One region of the Colwellia sp. BRX10-4 genome, then DNA from elsewhere that is predicted to be linked to it. Evidence: predicted binding sites of a transcription regulator. Region 1 holds the regulator's gene; each other region holds the start of a gene.
The links. The regulator MetJ, encoded in region 1, represses methionine synthesis genes. The targets are predictions, from matches to a motif close to TAGACGTCTAGACGTCTA.
Positions count from the first base shown of each region.

Region 2: H4J67_RS11185 (cystathionine beta-lyase) is a predicted target of MetJ. The motif match lies at 1,703-1,720, and genes of this name have one in related genera.
Region 3: serA (phosphoglycerate dehydrogenase) is a predicted target of MetJ. The motif match lies at 1,853-1,870, and genes of this name have one in related genera.
Region 4: msrA (peptide-methionine (S)-S-oxide reductase MsrA) is a predicted target of MetJ. The motif match lies at 1,295-1,312, and genes of this name have one in related genera.

Region 1 covers NZ_JACGVZ010000004.1:137,829-141,047, reverse strand. The annotation lists gene metB (cystathionine gamma-synthase) at 1-1,005, opposite strand, end outside; gene metJ (met regulon transcriptional regulator MetJ) at 1,189-1,518, shown strand; gene H4J67_RS05775 (hypothetical protein) at 1,541-1,894, opposite strand; gene H4J67_RS05770 (malic enzyme-like NAD(P)-binding protein) at 2,216-3,219, opposite strand, start outside.
Region 2 covers NZ_JACGVZ010000012.1:69,161-72,379, reverse strand. The annotation lists gene H4J67_RS11190 (GNAT family N-acetyltransferase) at 1-458, opposite strand, end outside; gene H4J67_RS11185 (cystathionine beta-lyase) at 488-1,672, opposite strand; gene H4J67_RS11180 (DNA polymerase II) at 1,794-3,219, opposite strand, start outside.
Region 3 covers NZ_JACGVZ010000001.1:411,145-414,363, forward strand. The annotation lists gene serA (phosphoglycerate dehydrogenase) at 566-1,795, opposite strand; gene rpiA (ribose-5-phosphate isomerase RpiA) at 1,902-2,558, opposite strand; gene H4J67_RS01935 (5-formyltetrahydrofolate cyclo-ligase) at 2,610-3,212, opposite strand.
Region 4 covers NZ_JACGVZ010000001.1:68,338-71,556, forward strand. The annotation lists gene H4J67_RS00380 (tetratricopeptide repeat protein) at 1-605, shown strand, start outside; gene msrA (peptide-methionine (S)-S-oxide reductase MsrA) at 705-1,250, opposite strand; gene H4J67_RS00390 (HAMP domain-containing sensor histidine kinase) at 1,718-2,653, shown strand; partial or broken gene H4J67_RS00395 (response regulator transcription factor) at 2,665-3,219, shown strand, end outside.

The DNA.
Region 1 (3,219 bases):
ACTGATTAAACTTTCAACGCCACCTAATGACTGTGCCAAGGTAAAGAGTGATAAGTTGTCAAACAGTACTTTAACCGCTTCAACACCGCCTTTTATTTCGAAACTCATCATAGCGCCAAAATCTGTTTGCTGACGCTTAGCAATTTCGTGTCCCGGGTGATTTTTTAAACCAGGAAAGTATACCGCGTTAATTGCTCGATGATTTTCTAAGTATTTTGCAACAGCATTAGCATTTTCTTGATGCTGTTTCATACGCAGCGGTAGGGTTTTTAAGCCACGTAATGCCAGATAACTGTCGAAAGGTGAACCCGTGATACCAATACAATTTGCCCACCACGCTAGCTCTTCACCCAGTTCTTTTTCTTTTGTTACTAACACTCCACCCACAACATCACTATGACCATTAATATATTTAGTTGTCGAGTGAAAAACAATATCAGCACCTAATAATAGCGGTTGCTGTAACAAGGGAGAAAGAAACGTATTATCTACTGCCACTAAAGCACCAACAGCATGACTGGCTTGAGTAACCTTTTTTATATCAACCAACCGTAATAATGGATTACTGGGTGACTCAATCAAAACTAATCTTGGCTTTTGTTCAAGCGCTTGCGCTAAAGCTAGATCATCGTTTTGATCAACAACAAGCACATTAAATAAGCCACGTTTTGCTAGGTGGGTAAACAAGCGATAACTTCCACCATAGCAATCATGTGGAATAACAACCGTATCTTTTGTTGTCAGTAACTGACAGATTAAGTGCACCGCTGACATTCCTGTGCTGGTAACAATGCCAACAGCACCCTGCTCTAAATCAGCGATAGCTTGTGCAAACGTGCTTCGAGTTGGGTTGCCTGTTCGGGAATAATCAAATTGGCGCTTATTGTTGAAGCCTTTTAAAGCATAAGTACTCGATAAATGAATGGCAGGAACAACCGCACCGTGATGTTCATCACTATTAATGCCGGCTCTAACAGCTAATGTTGCTGGTTTTTTGCTTGTCATTTTTTGCTCCAATCGGGCAGTAAAATCAAATAGATGTTTGGACGTCTATAACTCTAAACACTTTACTTTTGTCGGTCAAGAACTTTAGACTTCTAAACTTCTACACATTCGTTATTGACTCAACGCCAACAACCAGTAAAATCTAACTTATAAAAAGTAATTTAGCTAAACAAAGGTAATTAAATGGCAAAGTGGAATGGCGATTATATAAAACCATACGCCGAACATGGTAAAAAAAGTGAGCAAGTTAAGAAAATCACGGTCTCAATCCCGTTGCGGGTACTGAAAGTGTTAACGGATGAACGTACTCGTCGGCAAGTTAACAACTTACGCCATGCAACTAACAGCGAATTGTTATGTGAAGCTTTTCTGCATGCTTTTACCGGACAGCCTCTTCCTGATGATGGCGATTTAACAAAAGACAATACAGAGATGTTACCTAAAAGTGTGCGCGAAGCGTTAATAGCCAAAGGTATTACCGACTTCAGTCAATTTGAAATTGAAGACGAGTAGCTAAGGGTTTTAATGCACTTACTCAAAAAGACGCTCCGGCGTCTTTTTTTATGCCCATACGATAAGCATCTACAATCGCCAGTACCCAGCAAGTTAATAGCATATAAGTTAATGTACTCATTAGGATAAGGTCAACAATAATGGGATTTCTTGCCATCTCAGCGATCAGTGCTTGGCTATTTAGCGCAACTTCACCTGATTTAACTTTATTGATAAGTGGCTGATATTGCCTCATCACTTCTTCAATATACAAATATGCCGTCACAGAAAAACTTAAAATAAATAACGTAGCCCGTCGATAAGCGTGACAAATTAGTTGGCCAATACCCGGGTAAACAAGTGCTGAGAGTAAAGCGGCTTTCGTTGGAGTTTTCATTGTTATTCGTTCTACTCAATATTGTCACACTTTGAAATCGGTGACATTGCCTGAAGAGGTGCAAGTATTAATGATTTGTCAGGAACATAGATGACGTACAAGAGTAATAATGCAGTTAATACATCGATGCCTTGGAGTCACCATGACCAATCACCCTTAATAACCTACTCTTTACCATCTCGGTAACTGCTGCGTTACCCTACTTTCTACTCCCTACTTCCTGCGTAGATACAGTCACTGGACCATAACATACTATTTGTCATAAATATAAAAAGGAGAGTCGAGCTCTCCTTTTACAGCGTTGTTAATAAATACTACTGATTATGCCATATAGTTTTCAGGTAATTCTAGGGCTGCCACTCCAGACTCAACCGCCGCTTTAGCAACGGCAAGCGCTACTCGACCACACAAACGAGGATCCATTGGCTTAGGAATAATATACTCCTTACCAAAGGTCAAACTTTTCTCACCACTAGCATCTAACACTTCTTGTGAAACCGGTTCCTTTGCTAATTCACGAATAGCATGAACAGCAGCAATTTTCATCTCATCGTTAATCGTTCTAGCGCGAACATCTAAAGCGCCACGAAAAATAAAAGGAAAACATAACACATTATTGACTTGGTTAGGGTAATCAGAGCGACCCGTAGCAATAATAAGATCATCACGAACAGCAAGTGCTAATGAAGGTTTTATTTCAGGGTCTGGGTTTGAACAAGCAAAGATAATTGGATTTGGCGCCATTAATTTTACATGCTCAACAGAAAGCAAATTGGGTCCAGAAACACCAACAAATACATCTGCACCATCGATAACATCTTCAAGGGTACGTTTATCCGTATTATTAGCAAACATCCGCTTATATTCGTTAAGATCATCACGTCGGGTATGAATCACACCTTTAGTATCAAGCATGTAGATTTTTTCGCGCTGAGCGCCACATTTGATTAATAGTTCCATACAAGCAATTGCTGCTGCGCCTGCGCCAAGACAAATAATGTTGGCATCTTTAATACTTTTACCTTGGATTTCCAAGGCATTGATCATCCCAGCAGCAGTAACAATAGCGGTACCATGTTGATCATCATGAAATACCGGTATTTTACAACGTTCAATAAGTGCCTTTTCAATAGCAAAACACTCTGGTGCTTTAATATCTTCTAAGTTAATACCACCAAAACTGTCAGCGATATTGGCGACCGTATTTATAAAGTCTTCAACTGTCTTATGTTTAACTTCGATATCAAATGAATTAATACCGGCAAATCGCTTAAATAATAATGCTTTGCCTTCCATTACCGGCTTAGCAGCCATACCACCTAGAT
Region 2 (3,219 bases), on a different contig from region 1:
ATAGTTTGTTCAAATAAAAAACCAAGTTTTTTTAATAACATGTTAGAGGGAGTATTTTCTAGTGAGGTGATCGCGACAACATTTACTGCATACTTATTGTCATAAGCAGCTTTTAATATGGCTAATGAGGCTTCTCGAGCAAAGCCTTGCGAACAGTATTGAGGTAACAAGGCATAACCTAAGTCAGGAAATTCCAATTCAGGCCGCTTTAACAAACCACAAAGTCCAATCGGTGTGTTATCACTTTTCAAAGCGACTAAGTTTAGCCCAAAGCCCTGTTCGCTATAGCTTGCTAGTGGACCATTAACTAAGTAGGCAATTGCATCTTTGGTCTCTCTAACCCCTTTGTCACCTATGTTTTTAATAAAAGCATCATCATTCAATAATTGCAGAACAAATTTATGGTCCTGCTCATTCAAGTGCCTAATGGTTAACCTTTGTGTCGTGCATAGCAGCATGTAAATTCCAAACGTTTAACGCGTAAAGCTTAAGCTCTATTTTCTAAGGCAGTATTCAATCGATCAAAGCCTCGAGCAAGGTCAGCAATTAAGTCATCAACATCCTCTAAACCTATATGCAGGCGAATTAATGGATACTCATAATCCCACTTTGTCGCTGTTCGCAAACGCCCAACATTGGTATTACCCAAAATTAAACTTTCAAAGCCGCCCCACGAATAGCCCATTTTAAAATGTTCCATACCATCAAGTAAGGCATTAAGTGATTGCTTATCACCACGGGTTAACACAAATGAGAACAAACCGTTAGCACCAGTAAAGTCACGCTTAAAATATTCATGGCCCGGACACGATTCAAATGCTGGATGAAGAATAACATCAACTTCTTCGCGTGTTGCTAACCAATTAGCCACTTTTAGCGCACTAATTTGATGTTGTTTTAAACGCACACCTAAGGTACGAATGCCACGCATTGCCAAATACAAATCGTCAGGTGACGTACATTGCCCCATTAAGTAACTGTTTTCACGCAGTTGTGGCCAATATTCTTCAGTGGCTATTGCCGTACCTAACATCACATCTGAATGACCAACGATATATTTAGTCGCTGCTTGAATCGAAATATCGACACCATAATCAAAAGGTTGAAAATTAACCCCTGCAGCCCAAGTATTATCGAGCATAACCATACAGCCATGCTGGTGAGCAACTTCAGCTATCCCGGGAACATCTTGAACTTCCATGGTAATAGAGCCAGGAGACTCTAAGAAAATAAGTCGGGTGTTTTCTTTAATAAGTCCAGCGATATCTCGGCCAATAGTTGGATCGTAATAAGTCGTTTCAACGCCAATATTGATCAATATTTTATCGCAAAAATCACGCGTGGGTTCATAAGCCGTATCGACCATAAGGATATGGTCACCGGTTTTAACAAACGAAAGAATAGCATTAGTGATCGCCGCAGTACCCGATGGATAAATGGCACAACCGGCGCCTCCTTCGAGATCAGTCATAGCATCGGCGAAAGCAAAAGCCGTTGAGGTGCCCCTTCTGCCATAGAAAAGTACTTGATTACCACGATTTGCTGTTGCGTGATTCATTTCTTTAACCGTATTAAAAACAACGGTTGATGCACGTTCTACCGGGGGATTAACAACGCCACGTGTCCATTTTGATTTTCGTCCCGCATTGACTATTTTGGTATCGTTGATCATGATCTTTCATCCTAAAACATAAAATTCATTTAGCCATCTAAATAGCTAACTCAATAAAGTCACCTTATGATCTTTCCAAGCATGATGCACGATTTATTTATATTAATTAAAACAGCAGAGGCTATTGAAACAAGTTCATTTGATCACTGGTTAATTTTTCGAAACTACTCCCGACAAAAGGTAAAATAGCATCAGCAACGGTCGCTAATTGCCGATCGATATAAAACTGGTAATCGAGTGGCGCGTTAACATAACCTTTTGCTTGCGGTCCAGAAGTCGTGATCAAGTACTCTATCCAACCACGTTGCTGATATTTTAACGGTTGCTTATTTATCTTGTTTATATCATCGGCTAAACGTGCCGCTTTCACATGTGGAGGCACGTTTTTAACATAATGGTCTAACTGCCTACGAATGCGTTTACGATACACCAGTAAATGATCTAATTGCCCTGCTGATGTTTGAGTAACAAAATTGCGTACATAGTCAGCAAAAGGTTCGCCATTAAATATTTTTAAATACAACTCTCGTTGAAAAGTTTTAGCCAGTTCAGTCCAATCGGTGCGGACGCTTTCTAAGCCTTTAAAAATCAATTCTGATGACCCCTTCTTTTCTACAATGCCAGCATAACGCTTCTTAGTACCAACATCTTGTCCTCTGATGGTTGGCATCAAAAATTTGCTAAAATGTGTTTCAAACTCAATTTCAAGTTGGCTTTCTATCGCAAATTCTTTTTTAAGCGTTGCTTGCCACCTAAGATTAATTTTATCTTGTAAGGTTTTACCCAGCTTTTGGCATTGCTGGTGGTTAAAATCATCGTCAACACTGACGAAAATAGAATCGGTATCGCCATAAATGACTTGATAACCATCATCTTCTAGCCACATTTTAGTGGTGATTAATAATTCATGGCTTCGTTTAGTGATTGAACCGGATAAACGAGGATCAAAAAATCGACATCCCGTTGAACCTAAGACTCCATAAAACGAATTCATAATAATTTTTATTGCTTGTGACAATGCCGCATTTTTATCTTTTTTAGCGATATCACGCTCTAACCACAGCTCATTAATAATGTCAGGTAAGAAATGTTTATCCCTAGAGAAATAAGCACCATCAAAACCTTTTATACTAGTCTCAGGTGATTGTAAACCTTCAATTAGGCCCATAGGATCAATATTAAAACTTCGAATAATAGAGGGATAAAGACTTTTAAAATCAAGTACTAAGACATTTTTATATAAACCCGGAATAGAGTCCATCACATAACCACCAGGAGAAATTAGCCCTTGCAAGCCATCGCCCATATTGGGCGCAATATAACCACTACGGTGTAATTTAGGTAAATATAAGTTGGTAAACGCTGCCACAGAGCCGCCAATACGGTCTATAGATAAACCGGTTAGTTTGGCGCGCAAACGCGTGAATTCGAGTAACAAGGATTGTTCAAAGATCAGGGTAACTAAATGGCAATCTTCAAGGTTATAAGCGGCTAAAGCTAGCTTGTCATTGGCAAAGTTGTTGTTAATTTCTTGCATTCTATTGTCA
Region 3 (3,219 bases), on a different contig from region 1:
TGAACGCAACCGTCGTCATCCTGAACTTGTTTCAGGATCTCGTCCTTAACAACCCAAAGCCCAGATACTGAAATAAATTCAGCAAGACGAGAATGGATACTGAAACAAGTTTAGTTTGAACCCAATCTACCATTAGCATGAACTCACCCCCCCGTCAGCATGAACCCAACCGCCGTCATCCTGAACTTGTTTCAGGATCTCGTCCTTAACAACCCAATGCCCAGATACTGAAATAAATTCAGCATGACGGGAGTGGATACTAAAATATATTCAGCATGATGGGAGTGGATACTAAAATAAATTCAGTATGACGAGAATGGATACTGAAATAAATTCAGCATTACGGGAATGAATACTGAAATAAATGCAGTATGACGAAAGTAAATAACTACAAAAGATCTGAGTTTTTTAAATTCAGTATGACTACAAGTTCGTTCATTTCAGTATTATCAGGCTGTAATAGGTTTTTTTACACGGTCAAATGATGGATTGTTAATGTGGCAATAAAAAAAACGAGACTTATTAAGTCTCGTTTATTATTGTTTACGCTAAATACTTAGAAAAACTAATGAAGAATACGTACGCGTATTGTGCCGTCAATTTGTTTTAATTCACGTAATGCTAGTACACTATCTTGTGCTTCAATATCAATAACTACATAACCAATTTGATCGTCTGTTTGTAAGTACTGTGCTGCAATATTAATATTGTGCTTAGCAAATGCTTGGTTAATTTGGGTTAACACGCCCGGTTGATTGCGGTGTATATGTAATAAACGGCTTGTTCCCGTATGACCAGGCAAAGAAACTTCAGGGAAGTTTACTGCCGAAAGTGTTGAACCGTTGTCAGAGTATTTTGCCATTTTACTGGCAACTTCTAAGCCGATATTAGATTGGGCTTCTTTAGTACTACCACCAATATGTGGCGTCAAAATAACGTTGTCGAATGCACGTAGTGGTGAAATAAACTCTTCATCATTACCTTTGGGTTCAACAGGGAAAACATCGATTGCTGCGCCCGCGACTTTTTTACTTTTAAGCGCTTCAGCTAATGCATCAATATCAACAACAGTACCACGAGAAGCATTGATAAAAATAACACCGTCTTTCATGAGTGCAAATTCTTTTGCTGCCATCATGTTTTGCGTTTGAACCGTTTCAGGCACATGCAAACTAACTACATCAGCTTCTTTTAATAAAGCTTTTAAACTAGGTGCTTGGCTCGCATTACCTAAGGAAAGTTTAGTTTCGATATCATAAAAGCGAACACGCATACCTAACGTTTCAGCTAAAATACCTAACTGTGTACCAATATGGCCGTAACCAATAATACCTAAGGTTTTGCCACGAGCTTCTACCGAGCCAGCTGCAGATTTATGCCATTCACCGCGATGAGCTTTAGCACTTTTTTCAGGAATACCACGTAATAATAATAAAGTTTCACCTAATACAAGTTCGGCAACCGAGCGTGTATTTGAAAACGGGGCATTAAATACTGGAATGCCACGTTTTTGTGCAGCTTTAATTTCAACTTGGTTAGTACCAATACAGAAACAACCAATAGCCGCGAGTTTTTTAGCATGGCTTAGTACATGGTCAGTTAACTGAGTACGAGAACGAATACCAATAAAGTGAACATTAGCAATTTTTTTGATCAAATCTTCTTCAGCAAGCGATGTACTAATACATTCAATATTGCTGTAGCCTTTCATTTTTAACTCTTCAACAGCGCTCGGGTGGACACCTTCAAGTAATAAAATTTTAATTTTTTCTTTTGCTAATGAATTATTGCTCATTTTCTAATATCTCATGTGGGACTATAGTGGTCATTGCCTTAAAAAATATAAAGCATTTAGATGGCTAGATATCTAAACTAGCATATAGTGTATAAACTCTAAAGATTTATTTTACCAGTTTTGCGCCATCTTGAGTGCCTAAAATTAAAACATCAGCGCCACGTAGTGCAAACAAACCATTAGTAACAACACCTACAATGGCATTAATATCATTTTCAAGTTTTTTGGGATCAAGTATCTCTAAGTTATGTACATCGAGAATTACACAACCGTTATCGGTAATTACACCCTGACGATAAACGGGATCGCCACCTAACTTAACTAATTCACGAGCCACATAGCTTCGTGCCATCGGAATAACTTCTACCGGTAGTGGAAATTTACCTAGCACTTTTACTTGCTTACTTTCATCGGCAATACAGACAAATGTTTTTGCTACGGCCGCGACAATTTTCTCTCGGGTTAGTGCAGCACCACCACCTTTTATCATCGACAGATATTCAGTAATTTCATCGGCGCCATCAACATAAACATCAATGCTACCGACATTATTTAATTCAAACACTTCGATACCATGGGCTTTCAATCTTTGAGTCGACGCTTCAGAGCTAGAAACTGCACCTTCAATGTCGTCTTTGATTGTTGCTAGGGCGTCAATAAAGTGATTAACAGTAGACCCGGTGCCTACGCCAACGATGGTATCGTTTTTAATAAATTCGAGTGCTTTAAAGGCTGCTGCCTTCTTCATTTCATCTTGTGTCATGTGAATCCTAATTAGCGAGGAGAAGTTAGGTAGAAGTATATCAGCAGATGATTAAATATCGAAGTGATAGCTGGTGGTTGGGGTGATAATTTTAGGCAGTGGAATATCCCAACTTTCAAAGGGAATAGTGTTAACTTTTTGGCAATCGTGAGCTAAGCCAACTGGTAAGGGTTTAGCGTGTTTGTTTTGTTGATATTGAGCATGCCAAGCCGAAAGTGTTCGGTCATAAAAACCACCGCCCATGCCTAAACGATTGCCATATCGGTCAAAGGCGACTAAGGGGGTAAAAATAATATCAAGCTGAGCGACCGTTATTATATCTTGAACGTTAAGCTTAGGTTCTAAAATACCATATTTATTTTTGACGAGAATAGACGCCTCAGCATATTTTAAAAAGAGTAAATTATTCTTACTAAAAGGATGTATTACCGGTAAGTATACGGTGATGTTATTTTGCCAGCACCAATCAATAAAAGGCTGAGTATTTAACTCGCCATCATTGGCTAAATAAATAGCGATGTGTTTAACGCCTTTAACTACTTTTTCTTTAATGAGTCTTTTCGATAATAAAAGTGATTGTTCTGCTTGCTGGTCAGCGTTTAATAAACTGCGTTGATAGCGAATTTCTTGGCGAAGAACATCTCTTGTTTTCATGATATTT
Region 4 (3,219 bases), on a different contig from region 1:
TTTTAGTGAAAGATGGCCAACCACTTGATGGTTTAACTGGGCCACAAGATGATGACAATATAAAAGAATTTTTAGCGAATCATTTACCTAAAGAAGAAGACTTATTACTTATTCAGGCGCAAAAGTTGTTAGCTGATAATAATATTAATGATGCATTTACGGCGATTAATAGTGCTTATCAACTTAATAGTGAACGTGCCGACATTAAATTAATGATGGCAGATGTTTATTTACAAACGGGTAAAATAAGCGAAGCCGAATCTTTATTAACCACTATTTTAATGGTTGATCAAGACAGTCACTATCAAGCGCTTATCGCTAAACTTGAGCTTGCCAGTCAAGCCGCGGACTCACCAGAAATTAAAGCATTAGAAGCACAGTTAGTGGACGACGTTGACAACATTGCTCTACAACATCAACTTGTTGCGCAATACAGCCAAGTCAACCGACATGAAGAAGCGTTGACGTTACTGTTTCGTTTAATGCAAAAAGACAGTAGTGATGCTGCCAGCAAAGATCTTTATCTGGATGTGTTAAAGGCTTTACCTGATGGCGACCCATTAGCCAATAAATTCCGCAGAAAACTGTATACCTTAATGTATTAAATCAGTACTTGGTAGCAAATGCGTGACACTGATTGTTTCAGTGTCCGCACTTTGTTAAAAATGAGATTTTATTCTCAAGCTGACAATATTGCTTTAAGCCTATGATGGTTTTAATTTACTTACGAACGTTTTTCTAAATTTCGCGAGCTTAGGTGAAACAACTGCCTGACAGTAAGGATTACCAGGATTATTATTGAAATAGTCTTGATGAACATCTTCACCAGAAAAGAACTCTGACGCTTGAGTTACCTCAGTCACAACCGCTGAGCTATACATATTGCTAGCGTCGACTTCTTTAATAATATCTTCAGCAACTTGCTGTTGTTCTTTGCTGTGATAAAAAATCCCTGAGCGATACTGGGTTCCTATATCGTTACCTTGACGATTTAATTGGCTGGCATCGTGTAGCGTAAAAAATACTTCTAATATTTCACGACAAGTGATCGCTGCGCTATCAAAAGTTAACTGCACGACTTCTGCATGGCCGGTTTGACCCGAGCAAACGTCTTCATAAGTTGCTAGCGCTGCGCTGCCGCCCATATAACCTGATATGGCAGATTTAATGCCGATTAATTGGTTGTATGCACCTTCAATACACCAAAAGCAACCGCCTGCCAGGGTGATTTTTTCTTCATGTGATGACATTAAAATAAACCTTAATAAATTTGATTAAAATAACTGTATAACAATAGACGTTTAGATGTCTATATGTTTTTATCTGAAATTTAAAATAAACTGTTTTTGATTAGTTGAAAATATAAAAATTAGCGTAATATCAACGAATACGATTAACCAATATAAAACATTATGTCTTCATTTTTTAGTAAGTTTAACCAAGTTCGCACCGTTCTTTTATTACGCAGTGCGGCTATAATTATTCAGCTGATATTAATACTTTTGTTAATGGCGTTTTAAACTATCAACTGCCTTGGTTACCGCTCATTATTGTTATTTCAATTGAAGCTTTATTTACCTTAGTCAGCTATTTATATTATAAGTCTGGAAAAGAAGTTGATAAGCGCGCCTTACTTGGGCAGATTTGTGCTGATATTTTATTTCTCTCACTTATTTTATATTTTAGTGGCCGAGCAACTAATGCTTTTGTCTCGTTATTGCTTATTCCTATTGCTGCTGTGACGTTAACTCCGCTGTTACTTGGAAGTGTCGCACTATTAGCGATTGCTTCATACAGTGTTTTATTGTGGTTATTACCCATGTCAGTAATGCATGGCAATATGCAAAGCCACTTTATTGGTGTGTGGATAAATTTTCTCTTTTCTAGCATTGTTGTTGCAACCGTTGTTGGCCAAATGGCACGAAGAATCCCTCAAAAAGAACAAGCAATAGCTGCTTTTCGGGAAGAGCAATTAAAGCAAGAAAAAATCATGTCATTAGGGGGCGCTTCTGCGCAAATAACTTATCAGCTCGCTACTCCCATAGTAACTGTAAAGTTGCTTGTCGATGAGCTCAGTGAGGAGCTACCTGAGCACCCTGCGATTGTTGACTTACAAAGACAATTATTACGTTGTAGCAGAAGTTTAGCTGAGTTTCGTCAAATGGTTTTTGAGATTAAAGAGCAAAAGTCAAAAGAGGTGCTTTGTGCTGATATTGTGCAACAAGTGCGTGATCATATTAACTTAAATTATCCTGATGTTAGGGTGAACTTCTTCTCTGAGAAGCACCAATCAATACTCAGTGAAAACGCTAAAGTATTGGCTGATGCTTCATTATTGCCAGCAATTTTAAATTTAGTTAATAATGCGATTCGATCCACTAAAGTCAGCGGTAGTGATAAAATTGAGTTATCTAGCTTGTTTGATGAAAAAAATTGGCAGCTCAGTATGCGTGATTTTGGTTGTGGTTTTACCCAATTAACACTAAGTGAGTTAGGCGTTAAACCTGTAAACAGCAAACAAGGATTAGGTATGGCAGTATTTTTGAGTCATGCAAGTTTAGAGCGATTAGGCGTTACACTTGCCTTAACCAATCACGTTGCTGGTGGTGCATTAGTAACGTTGAAATTAGCGTTAGTGGTTAATGATACGTAGGAAAAAAATGGATGAAATTATTAATTGTTGAAGATGACAGCACCTTTGCTAATACGCTTAAAAGACGCATTTGAAAACATGGCTACAGCTGTTGGTTGGCCGATAACATTAATGATGCATTGTTAACCTGTCATCGTCAGTTGCCAGAATTCATATTACTCGATATGAAACTCCATCATGAAAGTGGCTTAAATTTGATTAATCTGATGAGGAAACTATTGCCAAAGAGTCGTATTATTTTGTTAACCAGTTTTGCCAGTATAGCTACTGCCGTTGACGCAATAAAGCTTGGCGCAGATGATTACTTAGCCAAGCCGGTCGATACACAGACTTTATTATCAGCTTTAGCTAAAAACGCTAACAGTTCGTTGCTAAAAAAATCAACATTGGCTTCAAATTTAGGAATAAACATTATCAATGAGCCAACGTTGTCAACCGAGCAGGTTGAATGGGAGTATATTAACAAGTCTTAAAATTTAATAATGGTAATGTTTTAGCAACGGCACGTCAGCTTTCAATGCACCGCAGAACGTTACAACGCAAGCTACAGAAAAAACCAACCGTTA